Regions from separate parts of the Pseudomonas sp. LBUM1663 genome, predicted to be linked through region 2. Evidence: riboswitches for the same ligand, from Rfam matches in the RefSeq annotation. Region 2 holds a riboswitch; the other holds the start of a gene.
What was found. A riboswitch is a leader RNA that binds a small molecule or an ion and turns the genes downstream of it on or off. The one in region 2 is predicted to bind cobalamin.

Region 1: linked by a shared signal. The riboswitch ahead of cobO (cob(I)yrinic acid a,c-diamide adenosyltransferase) and the one ahead of cobW (cobalamin biosynthesis protein CobW) in region 2 are both predicted to bind cobalamin.

Annotation. Positions count from the first base shown of each region.
Region 1 is NZ_CP166792.1:1,891,806-1,898,394, reverse strand. It holds gene cbiB (adenosylcobinamide-phosphate synthase CbiB) at 1-110, opposite strand, end outside; gene bluB (5,6-dimethylbenzimidazole synthase) at 107-757, opposite strand; gene ACA075_RS08540 (cobyrinic acid a,c-diamide synthase CobB) at 754-2,079, opposite strand; gene cobO (cob(I)yrinic acid a,c-diamide adenosyltransferase) at 2,090-2,701, opposite strand; cobalamin riboswitch at 2,783-3,013, opposite strand; gene ACA075_RS08530 (hypothetical protein) at 3,169-3,753, shown strand; gene ACA075_RS08525 (PQQ-dependent sugar dehydrogenase) at 3,821-5,134, shown strand; gene ACA075_RS08520 (O-methyltransferase) at 5,237-5,890, opposite strand; gene ACA075_RS08515 (C40 family peptidase) at 5,913-6,449, opposite strand.
Region 2 is NZ_CP166792.1:3,523,659-3,530,247, reverse strand. It holds gene ACA075_RS16030 (acyltransferase family protein) at 86-1,120, shown strand; gene nfuA (Fe-S biogenesis protein NfuA) at 1,178-1,762, shown strand; gene cobM (precorrin-4 C(11)-methyltransferase) at 1,861-2,607, opposite strand; gene ACA075_RS16015 (cobalamin biosynthesis protein) at 2,705-3,118, opposite strand; gene ACA075_RS16010 (CbtA family protein) at 3,115-3,819, opposite strand; gene ACA075_RS16005 (CbtB domain-containing protein) at 3,831-4,022, opposite strand; cobalamin riboswitch at 4,141-4,368, opposite strand; cobalamin riboswitch at 4,597-4,811, shown strand; gene cobW (cobalamin biosynthesis protein CobW) at 4,908-5,969, shown strand; gene cobN (cobaltochelatase subunit CobN) at 5,973-6,589, shown strand, end outside.

The DNA.
Region 1 (6,589 bases), 1.6 Mb from region 2:
TCGATGCGGTCTGCAAAACGGCCGAACGCCACCAGCGGATGCCAGCGTTTGGGTTCACCCAGCAGCGCGTCCAGCGCAACCGCGGCGACACTCAATAACGCCACACTCATTGACTCACTCCCCAATAATTTTCATACAGCAACTCACTGAGCGGACGCGCCTGCGCCCACCCTTCGAGTACCAGCATCGGCGCCGGATAGAATTCCTTGACCGGGCCGAGGCAAAGAACCGCCAACGGCTTCGCCCCGGGCGGCAAACCCAACAGGTCCGCCAGCGCTTGCGGCTCGAACAGCGACACCCAGCCCATGCCCAGACCTTCGGCGCGGGAGGCCAGCCAGAGGTTCTGGATCGCGCAGGACAACGAGGCCATGTCCATTTCCGGCAAGGTGCGACGACCGAAGATGTGGCGCTCACGATCGTCCATCAGCGCGGCGACCAACACCTCGGCGCAGTCATTGATGCCTTCGACCTTGAGCTTCATGAATTCGTCGGTGCGCTCGCCGAGGGCTTCGGCGGTGCGGATGCGTTCTTCTTCCACCAACTGCTGGATCTTGCCGCGCAGGACCCGGTCGCTGATGCGGATGAACCGCCAGGGCTGCATCAGGCCGACGCTGGGGGCCTGATGGGCGGCTTCGAGCAGGCGTCGTAACAACGACGGCTCGACCGTGCCGCCGCTGAAGTGGCGCATGTCGCGACGTTCGGCGATGGCCCGGTAGACCGCTTCGCGTTCGGCTTCGGAGAATGCGTTGTCGGTCATGGCCTGCTCGCGAAGGCGCCCTCACGGTCAGGCGCAAAAAGTGCAGCGACTGCGGTGGGATTGGACGGAAAATAAAAGTGCACATACGAGGCCGTCATCCGCCCCGCACGATAAACCGCCTCCGCCCCACGCCCGCCATTTGGACTGAGTCCACGGGCAATCGGATCAAGTTCGGTGCTGGTCAACGAATGGTGATAGGTGTGGCCACGCAACGACCCTTCCGGCAACTCAACCGCTTGCAACGCCAACGCGGCCAGACGCTTTTGCATCACCGCATCACCTTTGAGCAAGCCCACCAGTTCGGCGCGAGTGCCTTCGACATCGGTCAACGAATCGAGCAGATACAACATCCCGCCACACTCGGCCAGCAACGGTTTGCCGGTAGCATGATGGGCGCGGATCGCGTCGAGCATCGAGGTGTTCTGCGACAGCGCCACATGGTGCAGTTCCGGATAACCGCCCGGCAGATAAAGGCTGTCAGCTTCCGGCAAATCAGCATCGCGGATCGGCGAGAAGAACAGCAATTCGGCGCCCATGGCCCGCAGCAAATCCAGGCTCGCGCCGTAGGTGAAGGCGAACGCTTCATCACGGGCTACGGCGATCCGCACACCGGCCAGCAAAGGCTCGGCGACGATTATTTCAGGCGCCGCAAATTCCACGGGCGGCGGCAGCGCCACATCGCAACTGCTGGCCAGTGATTCGGCCGCTGCATCGAGGCGCAGGTCGAGATCGTTCAACTCGCTGGCCTGGACCAGACCGAGATGCCGACTCGGCAATTCGATCCCGGTTTCCCGCGACAAGGCGCCGTACCAGCGCAAGCCTTCAGTCAGGCTGCCTTCGAGCAATTGCGCATGACGCAGCGTGCCCACGCGGTTGGCCAATACACCGGCAAACGGCAAGTCCGGCTGATACTTCGCCAGCCCCAACGCCAGCGCACCGAAGGTCTGCGCCATCGCCGTGCCATCGATCACGCCGAGCACCGGCACACCGAAGTGCCGCGCCAGGTCAGCGCTGGACGGCGTGCCGTCGAACAAGCCCATGACGCCTTCGATGAGGATCAGGTCGGCTTCCCCGGCCGCTTCCCACAACAGACGACGACTTTCCTGCTCGCCGACCATCCACATGTCCAATTGATACACCGGCGCACCGCTGGCGCGCTCGAGAATCATCGGGTCGAGAAAGTCCGGGCCGCATTTGAACACGCGCACTTTGCGCCCCTGATTGCGGTGCAAACGAGCCAGCGCGGCGGTGACGGTGGTCTTGCCCTGACCGGAGGCCGGCGCGGCAATCAATACCGCTGGGCATTGACGATGGCTATTCATAAAGCGCAGCTCACAACTCGACGCCTTTTTGCGCTTTGATCCCCGCCTGGAACGCGTGCTTGATCACGCCCATTTCGGTGACCGTGTCGGCCAGCTCGATCATCTCCGGCTTGGCGCCGCGACCGGTGACCACCACGTGTTGCATCGGCGGACGCGCCTGCAAATCACTGAGTACCTGATCGAGGTCGAGGTAGCCGTGCTTGAGGGCGATGTTCAACTCATCCAGCACCACCAGACCGATCGACGGGTCACGCAACAGCTCCTGGGACACCGTCCACGCGGCCTCGGCAGCGGCGATGTCACGCTGACGGTCCTGGGTTTCCCAGGTGAAGCCCTCGCCCATCACATGAAAACGCACCTGCTCCGGAAAGCGCCGGAAGAACAGCTCTTCGCCAGTGCTGTTACGGCCCTTGATGAACTGCACCACGCCGCATTGCATGCCGTGGCCCATGGACCGGGCGAGCATGCCAAAGGCCGAGCTGCTCTTACCTTTGCCATTGCCAGTCAGCACCAGCAGCAGGCCGCACTCATTCGGCGAGTTGGCGATGCGTTCGTCGATGACGGCTTTTTTGCGCTGCATGCGCGCCAGGTGGCGTTCGTCACGATCAGGGGAATCAGTCATGGGGGAGCTCTCCGTTGAGGCTGGATAACGGCGGGCAGGCACAAGAATAGACGGCAAGAAGCCTGGCATCGCCCACCGTGATGCCGTTGGATGAATCAGGCCGGTCTCCGGGCTCATGAGCGGCTCGCGCCGGACTGCGCGCCTTCCCATGTCAGTCGACACAGTGGCTCAAGACGCAGTCTTTACTCATTTACCGTTGCGGGGGCAGCGCCGGGATCGTGACGTTTCGTCGCTTGGTGATAGTCACTCACCGGCTTCCCTGTTTCACTCTGTCGGCCACCGCCACAGAGCACCTGAAACAAGCCGCGAAGGTTAGAGGGTTGGGGGTGGAGCGTCAATTGAAGACAAAGCGCGCGCGAGCGATATACTGCCGCCGATCAATTACCTGACACCAATCTTGCACCACACTGTCAGCAGTGATATCAAAGCGCCACAAACCCAACAACACAATTACAAGGGTGAGCAACATGCAAGGCATGATTATCAGCAATCCGAAGCTGGAATTCCTGCGACCGGTGCTGGAACGCTGGTTTGACTGTATCGACCGCTACAACACGGTGCGCGGCGATAACGACACGCCTTACTGGCACGACGAAAAAGCCAACCTCGGCCTGCTCTCTGCAGCAGCCTGGATGGCGGAAATGGTCACACTGCAACAAACACCGACGCGCAAACAGAACGAAGAAGGGGAACGCAACGGCCGCGCCGATCTGTATATCGCCACCCCCGAACAACGCGCCTACCTTCAGACTACTCAACGCTGGCCGCGGGTCAATAGCCTGAACCTGACTCAAGCGCTGCAGGACATCACCAGCAACGCCAAGCGCATCAGCTACGCCAGCGACCTGAGACTCGGCTGCCTGTTCGTTGCGCCTCAAAAGGCACAGCAGAGCGCGACACCGGAAGAACTCCAGGACATGGTCGACGACCTGCAAAAGGAACACAGCTGCGCCGTGGCCTGGTATTTCCCATACGCCTACCGCAAGTTGCGCAACGAAGCGGGCAACTATCACCCCGGCATCGCCGTGCTGCTCAAGGAAGCCCGCGGCTGACTGGTTGAACCATCGCGTGCTTAAGCTTCTCTATGATTAAGACAATGCACTCATAGGGAAGTCCAGCATGCACAAGCCCCAGCTCGTTCTCGTCATCGCGCTCGCCGGAGGGCTCGCCGCTTGTGGTGAAACCTCCAGCCTGCAAGTCTCCGACGGCACCGGCCCGTCACCCAAGCTGCCCGAACCGAACAAGACCCTGATCCCGACGGTGAACATCGCCCCGGCGATCGGCTGGCCGGATGGCGCGAAACCCACCGCTGCGGCGGGCACTCAAGTGGCGGCATTTGCCGAAGGGCTCGATCACCCGCGCTGGCTCTACGTGCTGCCCAACGGCGATGTGCTGGTAGCCGAAACCAACGCGCCACCGAAACCCGATGACGGCAAAGGCGTTAAAGGCTGGGTCATGAAGAAAGTCATGGGCCGTGCCGGCGCCGCCGTTCCCAGCCCGAATCGCATCACGTTGCTGCGGGACAAGGACCACGACGGCATCGCCGAAACCCGCACGGTGTTCCTGGAAAACCTCAATTCGCCGTTCGGCATGACCCTGGTCGGCAATGACCTGTACGTTGCCGACACCGACCGCTTGCTGCGCTTTCACTATGAAAATGGCGACACCGCGATCAAGTCGCAGCCGATAAAGGTAGTCGATTTACCGGGCGGTACGTTGAATCACCACTGGACCAAAAACGTTATCGCCAGCAAGGACGGCAGCAAGCTGTACGTCACTGTCGGCTCCAACAGCAATGTCGGCGAAAACGGCCTGGATCAGGAAGAAGGTCGCGCGGCGATCTGGGAAGTGGATCGCGCCACCGGCAATCACCGGATCTTCGCTTCGGGGATTCGTAATCCAAACGGCTTGGCCTGGGAACCTCAGACCGGCGCCCTGTGGACGGCGGTCAATGAGCGAGACGAAATTGGCAGCGACCTGGTGCCGGACTACATCACGTCGGTGAAGGACGGCGGGTTCTACGGCTGGCCCTTCAGCTACTACGGCCAGCATGTCGATATTCGCGTCGAGCCGCAAAACCCTGATCTGGTGGCCAAGGCCATTGCACCGGACTACGCGGTCGGCCCGCATACCGCATCGCTGGGCCTGTCGTTTGCCGAGGGCAACACACTTCCCGCGCAATTCAAGGAAGGCGCCTTCATCGGCCAGCACGGCTCATGGAACCGCAAGCCGCACAGTGGTTATAAAGTGATTTTCGTCCCGTTCGCGGGAGGCAAGCCAACCGGGCAGCCGGTTGATGTACTGACAGGGTTCCTCAACGAGGATGAGAAAGCCATGGGCCGGCCCGTGGGCGTGGTGATTGATCAGCAGGGCGATTTGCTGGTGGCCGATGATGTGGGGAACAAGGTGTGGCGGGTGTCGGCCACTAAATAGCAGCCCTGTAGGAGCGAGGCTTGCCCGCGAAGGCGTCGGCACATCCAACATTGATGTTGCCTGACCTACAGCCTTTGCGGGCAAGCCTCGCTCCTACAAGGATCAGCGCTTGCGACAGAGCGTGAGCCCATCACCCAACGGCAACAACGACAGATCCACACGCGCGTCATCCTTCAAGGCGTGATTGAGCGCCTGGATGGCTCGGGTGTCTGCGCTCTCAGCGTTTTCCTCAAGCACCCTCCCGCTCCACAGCGTGTTATCGAACACCGCCAGCCCGCCGACGCGCAGCAGACTCAGGGCATGCTCCAGATAGTGCGGATAGTTGGACTTGTCGGCATCAATGAAGATCAGGTCGAACGCCTCCGGCTGATTCAACAGGGCGAGCGTCTCGAGTGCAGGTGCCAGACGCAGGTCAATTCGCTCGGCCAGCCCCGCTTCCTGCCAATAACGGCGTGCGATAGCGTTGTAGTCGCCGGGGATATCACAGCAGATCAGCGAACCGCCCTCCGGCAACGCAGCGGCCATGCACAAAGCGCTGTAACCAGTAAACGTGCCGACTTCCAGCAAGCGTTTGGCGCCAATGAGTTTGACCAGTAACGCGAGGAACTGCCCCTGCTCCGGCGCCACCTGCCAGCGCGCCATGGGCAGCGCCTGGGTTTCGTCGCGCAAGCGCTTGAGCAGCGGCGTTTCCCTCAGGGAAACGTCGAGCAGGTATTGGTACAGGGAATCATCGAGATTGAGGGTGCGAGCGGTCATGACAACCTCTTCGGACAGGACGCTACGGGTTGCGCGCCAAGTGTTCAGGCTGCAGAACGCGCTTGGCGCTCAGATAAGCCTTCTGCCAGTAAGCCTTGGACAGGCTGTCCAGCTTCACCGTGCCGCCAGTGGCCGGCGCATGAACGAAGCGGCCTTCGCCGACGTAGATACCGGCATGGCTGACCTGGGAGCCGCCATTGGTGGCGAAGAAGATCAAGTCACCGGTCTGCAAGCCTTCCTTGCCGACGCTCGCCGCCTGCATGCTGATCATCTCGCGGGTGGTACGCGGCAGGGAAATGCCGGTGACGTCACGGTAGACGTAACCGATGAGGCCGCTGCAATCGAAGCCCGAATCCGGCGTGTTGCCACCCCAACGATACGGCGTGCCCACCAGGCCCAGCGCGCGGAACAGCACGTCTTCAGCCTCTGGGGAAAAGGGTTGCGGGTTGCCGAAAACAATGGGCGCGCGAACCACCGGCGCGGGCGGCGGTGTGCGACTGGCACAGGCGCTGAGCAGGGCTGCGAAGAACATGAGTGCGAGGCGGGCCGACATTGTCATAAGCAGAACATCCTGATCTGGCTGCGGCTTTTTCTGCCGGGAAGACAGAAAAGAAAACCGCCTGCGCAGGACGCAGGCGGTTTGCCATCAATAATAGATCTGGATTCTAGCGGCTATACGCCAAACTTCAAGTAAGACTT
Region 2 (6,589 bases):
AGGTGTCGGATTTCATAGGCACCGCCAAACCCCTGTGGGAGCGGGGATGTGTGGTGGTTTTGGGTTTGCGATCGGAGGAGCGCCGATGTTGATTTCAGTACAGGCACTGCGCGCCGTCGCGGCCTGGACGGTGGTCTGCCACCACTTCATGCAGATTTTCTTCGACTTCAAGGCCCGTGGCCCCGTGGGGCAGATGTTCATCGACAAGGGCGCGGTGGGCGTTGATATCTTTTTCGTCATCAGTGGCCTGGTGATCTTCCTGTCCACCGAAGGTAAATCGCTGCCGCCCGCACGGTTTCTCTTGTACCGACTGTTTCGCATCGTGCCGGCGTACTGGCTGTACACGGTGCTGATGGCGTTGGTGGTCGTGTTCGCACAGCCTGTGTTGCCGGATCAGACGGTCGATTGGTCACATTTCCTGCTGTCGTTGTTATTCATTCCCACGGAAAACCCCGGTGGCTACGGGATCTATCCGACCCTCAATGTCGGCTGGACGCTGAACTACGAAATGCTGTTCTACGTGCTGTTTGCCTGGGCATTGCTCTTCCGCTTGCAGGTTCGGCTGCTGATCGTCGGCGCGCTGCTGTTTGCGGTGTGCCAGGCGTGGACCGGTTATGGCTGGATCAGCGAGTTCTACCGCTCGGACATTGTTTATGAGTTTCTGCTGGGGATCGCCATCGGCATGATCTATCGGCGCGGCTGGATCAAACCCGGTTTCTGGCTGCCCTTGTTGGGGATTGGCGGCGCGTTGCTGGCGATTTATAACCTGGCGCCGCAGCCTCGCTTCCTGGCCTGGGGCGTCCCCGGTGCAGTGTTGGTGATGGCGTGTATGGCGCTGGAGCGCTATGTCGAGAACTCCCGGCTGTTAAGGGTGCTCGGCGATTGTTCCTACTCGGTTTACCTGATGCATGTGTTGGTGCTGTCGGTTGGCGGGTTTGTCGCACAGCGTTATGGGCTAAATCCTTACGTGATGTTCGCCGTTTGTGTGGTGGCCATCGGCGTGGCTTCCTGGGCAAGTTACGAATATGTAGAAAAATGCAGCTATCGGTGGCTTAAAGAGTGGATCGACGGCGAATCAGCGAATAACGCGGCTCCGGCTCTTTCCCGACAAAAATACTAGGACTTTGTACGGCGCGATGATTGGCGTAAACTGCGCCCAAGCCTGCGAGGAGTTTCCATGACCGCTATTACCATCACCGACGCCGCCCACGATTATCTGGCTGATCTGCTCTCCAAGCAGAACACCCCGGGTATTGGCATCCGCGTCTTTATCACCCAGCCTGGCACCCAGTACGCCGAAACCTGCATTGCGTACTGCAAGCCGGGCGAAGAAAAACCTGAAGACACCGCGTTGGGGCTCAAAAGCTTCACCGCATACATCGATTCGTTCAGCGAAGCTTTCCTGGATGACGCGGTCGTCGACTATGCCACGGACCGCATGGGCGGCCAGCTGACGATCAAGGCGCCCAACGCCAAAGTCCCAATGGTCAATGCTGACAGCCCGGTCAATGAGCGTATCAATTACTACCTGCAAACCGAGATCAATCCTGGGCTGGCCAGCCACGGCGGTCAGGTCAGCCTGATCGATGTGGTCGAAGACGGCATCGCCGTGCTGAAGTTCGGCGGCGGTTGCCAGGGCTGCGGCCAGGCAGACGTCACCCTTCGCGAAGGCATCGAGCGCACCTTGCTTGAGCGCATTCCCGAGCTCAAGGGTGTACGCGATGTGACGGACCATACGCAGAAAGAAAACGCCTACTACTGAGTAAGGTGTTCGCTGCGAAATGAAAAACGGCACCCGTGAGTGCCGTTTTTTTATGGGAAAATCACTGGCCCCATCGCGAGCAGGCTCGCGATGAGGCCCTATGGCCTGTAGAGATGCGCATGCCCCGCGCGATACAGCGACGACTCGCTGAACTGATCGCTCCCCAACACCCGACCCACCAAAATCAACGCCGTGCGCCGAAACCCTTTCGCCGCAACCTTCCCGGCTATGTCCGCAAGCGTTCCCACCACCCAATCCTGATCCGGCCAGCTCGCCCGGTGAATCACCGCGATCGGGCAGTCTGCGCCGTAATGCGGCAGCAGTTCGGCGATGATCTTTTCCAGATGCTGCACGCCCAAATGAATCGCCATGGTCGCCCCATGCTGCGCCAGGCTGCCCAGCTCTTCACCAGCCGGCATCGCGGTTTTGTCGGCATAGCGGGTCAGAATCACGCTCTGTGAAACGTCGGGCAGCGTCAGTTCAGCACCGAGAAGCGCCGCGCATGCCGCCGTCGCCGTAACACCTGGAACGATTTCAAATGCAATCCCGAGTTCGCGCAGGTAGCGAATCTGCTCGCCAATCGCCCCGTAAAGACTCGGATCACCTGAATGCACTCGCGCCACGTCCTGACCGTTAGCATGGGCGGTCTTGATCAGTTCAATGATCTGCTCCAGGTGCAATTCGGCGCTGTTGACCACCTGTTCGGCACAATGGCCTTCGAGCACGGCGGCGGGCACTAAAGAGCCGGCGTAAATGATCACCGGGCAACTGCGAATCAGCCGTTGGCCTTTGACGGTGATCAGTTCCGGGTCGCCGGGACCTGCGCCAATGAAGTAGACGGTCATCGTCCGTTCCTTTGAATAAAGAGTCTGTCAGAAAAGGGGCTTGGGCAAGGCTTCAGATGAAGATTGCTCATGATCGAAGGCGGGATTGTCGGGGATCTTACGCAACGCAGGCCAACGCCAGGGTGGCCTGAGCATATTTTTGTCGCGAAATCAGCAGTTTCGCCGGTGCCTGGGCCAGGTGTTCGGCCAGGGCCAGGGCGGCACTTTCCGCCACGCCGTAGCAGCCAGTGCGTTCGAACGCGATGTCCGAATGATGGCTGAGTTGCGGTTTATAACCTTCCAATTGCTCACGGCTGAAATACATCAGCGGCAACGCGAGTTGTTCGGCGAGTTCGATCAGGCCAGGCTCATTACGCTTCAAGTCGATGCTGGCCAGGGCCTTGATCTGGTGAAGTTCGATTTGATGAGCCTGCAATGCCTGATCGATCAACGCCCGCAGCGTGCTGGCGGGGCAGCCGCGCTGGCAGCCCAGGCCGACGACTAAAGTCGGCGCTGCGCGGGTATCAATCATGCGTGGTATTGGCCATCGCTTTTGCGGCGGAACAACCAGGCGCTGATCAGGCCCAAGGCCAGCCAGAACGCGACATTGGTCAGCTGCGACGCGATTTTGAACTGCGCTTCCAGCGCTTCCGGAGCCAGCATCGAGTGCACTTCCGGTTGCGGCGCGCCGATCACGTGCGGAACAGCGAGAATCGCTACGCCGAGAATCTTCATCAGCCAGTGGCGGCTGAACACGATCAACGCAATGCCGACGGCGGTGGAGGCGGCCGTACCGATCCACCAGAGTTGCCGTTGGGCCAGATCCGCCGCGGCAGTGCCCGGCAGTTCAGGCGGCAGGCCGAGGGTCGGCGCCAGCACGAACGTCGCGTAACCGGCCAGGCCCCAAAGCAAGCCCTGAGAGGTTTTGGTCGGTGCACGCAAGGTGTAGAGACCGGCGAGCATCAGGGCGAAACCGACGGCGACTACCAGGTTGCCGCCCGTGGTCGACAGCACGCGCTGCCAACCGTCTTCCGGTTCCCAGGCTTCAGCGTCGTGACTGTGAGCGGCGACACCGGCGGCGTGTTCGTGAACTTCAACAGCGGCCGGCCCGGATTTTTCGTAGGTTTCGGCCTGCAGAATCAGCGGCGAGACCCAGAAACTTTGCAGCAGGGTCAGCAGCAGGGCGGCCAGCAGTCCGGTGAAACCTGCGGTATGCGCAATTCGCTTGATCATGTCGGCAGGTCTCAATGGCACGGGAAGGCGGAGCTGTGACGGGTATCGTGCGCGGCATTGTGCACCGCTTCGATGTGCGAGAAACCGGCGAAATACACGAGGCACGCGCCAAGGATCGACGCGCACATGGCGGCGATCAGACGTTGGCTCAGGGTTGTGGCGGAGCTGGCGGAGTTGTGGTCGGTACTGCTGATGATCGACATGGCGCATCCCTCTGGTCTGTCAGCGGGTGAATAGAGCGCATGAAGACCCCTGCGAGTCGGGCGCGCAGAGGTTCAAACAGCGCCCGCCCACCGCGGGTTTGTTATTCAGTGACGTAAGGGTCACTTTGTGTTGCGGGCCGGTCTCCGGGCTCACGAGGGGCGCTGGCTTTCGCCTGAACCTGCAAGCATCACCTTCCCATGCCGAACTGCTGGCACAGTGGATCTGACGCTTCGCTCGCTTACCGTTGCGGGGGCAGCACCGGACTGACATGGCTTTGAGTAAAGCACATGATTCACCGGTTTCCCGTTTCACCCTGTGAAGGGCACCCGTAACAAGGCGTGTAGGAGAGCATGGGCGGGGGTTTGGCGTCAATTGGCATGGATTCTCAGTCGGTACCCAATACCTGTGGCGAGGGCGCTTGCTCCCGCTGGGGTGCGAAGCGGCCCCCGGCATTCCTTCAGGCGTACCTCTCAAGCAGGTATTGCGACGGCTTCGCCGCCGAACGGGAGCAAGCTCCCTCGCCACAATGGGGCGTGAGGTCTCACGAGACATTGACCCGCCTCCACACCATGCGTAGCCTTGCGCTTTCGAGGTTCTTCGGCATGTGCCGAAGCTAAGAAGGGAACGCGGTCAATGCCGCGGCTGCCCCCGCAACTGTGAACGGTGATGTTCGCTGCCACGCCACTGCAAACCCTGTCCGACAGGCTCGCGGGAAGGCGCAGCGAATGCCAGGCCAAAGCGCCCGGCACACCGTCAGCCAGGAGACCTGCCTCGAAACGAATTCTCACTACAACCGGGCGGGGTGATCCGGTGGCGAAATCTTCCGCGCAATCATCGTTGCGGTCGTCGTCCCGTATGCCCGCCACCTTGCCAAAGGGCATCCGATGAAAACACTGGCCAAACTCCCCGTCACCATCGTTACCGGTTTCCTCGGCTCGGGCAAAACCACCTTGCTGCGGCACATGCTCGACAACGCTCAGGGCCGCCGCATTGCGGTGATCGTCAACGAGTTCGGCGAGCTGGGCATCGACGGCGAAATCCTCAAGCAGTGTTCCATCGGTTGCACGGAAGAAGAAGCCAACGGCCGCGTCTACGAACTGGCCAACGGCTGCCTGTGCTGCACCGTCCAGGAAGAATTCTTCCCGGTGATGCGCGAACTCGTCGCCCGTCGCGGCGACCTCGACCACATCCTCATCGAAACTTCGGGTCTGGCCCTGCCAAAGCCGTTGGTTCAAGCCTTCCAGTGGCCGGAAATCCGCAGCGCCTGCACCGTTGACGCGGTCATCACCGTGGTCGACAGCCCGGCCGTGGCCGCCGGCACCTTCGCCGCATTCCCGGATCAAGTCGACGCCCAGCGCAAACTCGATCCGAACCTGGACCACGAATCGCCGCTGCACGAACTGTTCGCCGATCAACTGGCCAGCGCCGACCTGGTGATCCTCAACAAGGCCGACCTGATCAGCCCTGAAGACCTGGCTCGCGTGCGCCTGGAAGTCGCCGAAGAGCTGCCGCCAGCGGTCAAAGTCATCGAAGCCAGCAGCGGCCGCGTGCCACTGGACGTGCTGATCGGCCTCGGTGCCGGTTCCGAAGAACACATCGACAGCCGTCACAGCCACCACGATCACCATCATGAAGGTGAAGACGATCATGACCATGACGCCTTCGATTCGATCTCCATTGAGCTGCCGCAAGCCGACGAAAGCCTGCTGCTGGATGCGCTGACCCAACTGGTGGTCCAGCACGGCATCCTGCGGGTCAAAGGTTTCGCCGCGATTCCGAACAAACCGATGCGCCTGCTGATCCAGGGCGTGGGCACGCGTTTCGACAAGCATTTCGACCGTCAGTGGGGCGCCGATGAAGCGCGCACCACGCGTCTGGTGCTGATCGGCCAGGAGCTGGACGCCACGCTGCTTGAAGCGCAACTGCGCGCCGCGCTCAGCGTTTAAACCATGCACCTGCTCAGGACCCAGCCCGGCGGTTTCGTGTCGGATGACAACATCGCCGACCTTGGACAAACCCCCGCCGAGCTGGTGATCCTGTGCAGCGGCGACTCCAGTCTGGCGCTGCTCGCCGAAGCGGCGCAGCAGTTACCGGACGATTACCCGAGCGTGCGCCTGGCTAACCCGATGCAGGTGCAGAATCACGCGTCGGTCGACCTGTATGTCGACGAAGTGTTGCACCATGCCAAGGTCATTCTGATTTCGTTGCACGGCGGCATCGCCTATTGGCGTTACGGGGTCGAGCGTCTGGTGGAGCTGTCCCAGCGCGGTGTTCAGCTGATTCTGGTGCCCGGCGATGACCGCCCGGACCCGGAACTCAGCGACCTGAGCACCGTGGCCGCCGACGACCGCGACCGGCTCTGGCAGTTTTTGCGTCAGGGCGGCATGGCCAATGCCCTGGATTTTTTCCGCTGCCTGGCCAATCGCTGGCTGGATCGCGATTACGCTTGGGCCGAGCCGCAAACCCTGCCGCGCACGGCGATTTACCACCCGCAAAAGAGCCCCGCAGACCTTCACGATTGGCAAGCCGATTGGCAGGCCGGTCAACCGGTGGCGGCGGTGCTGTT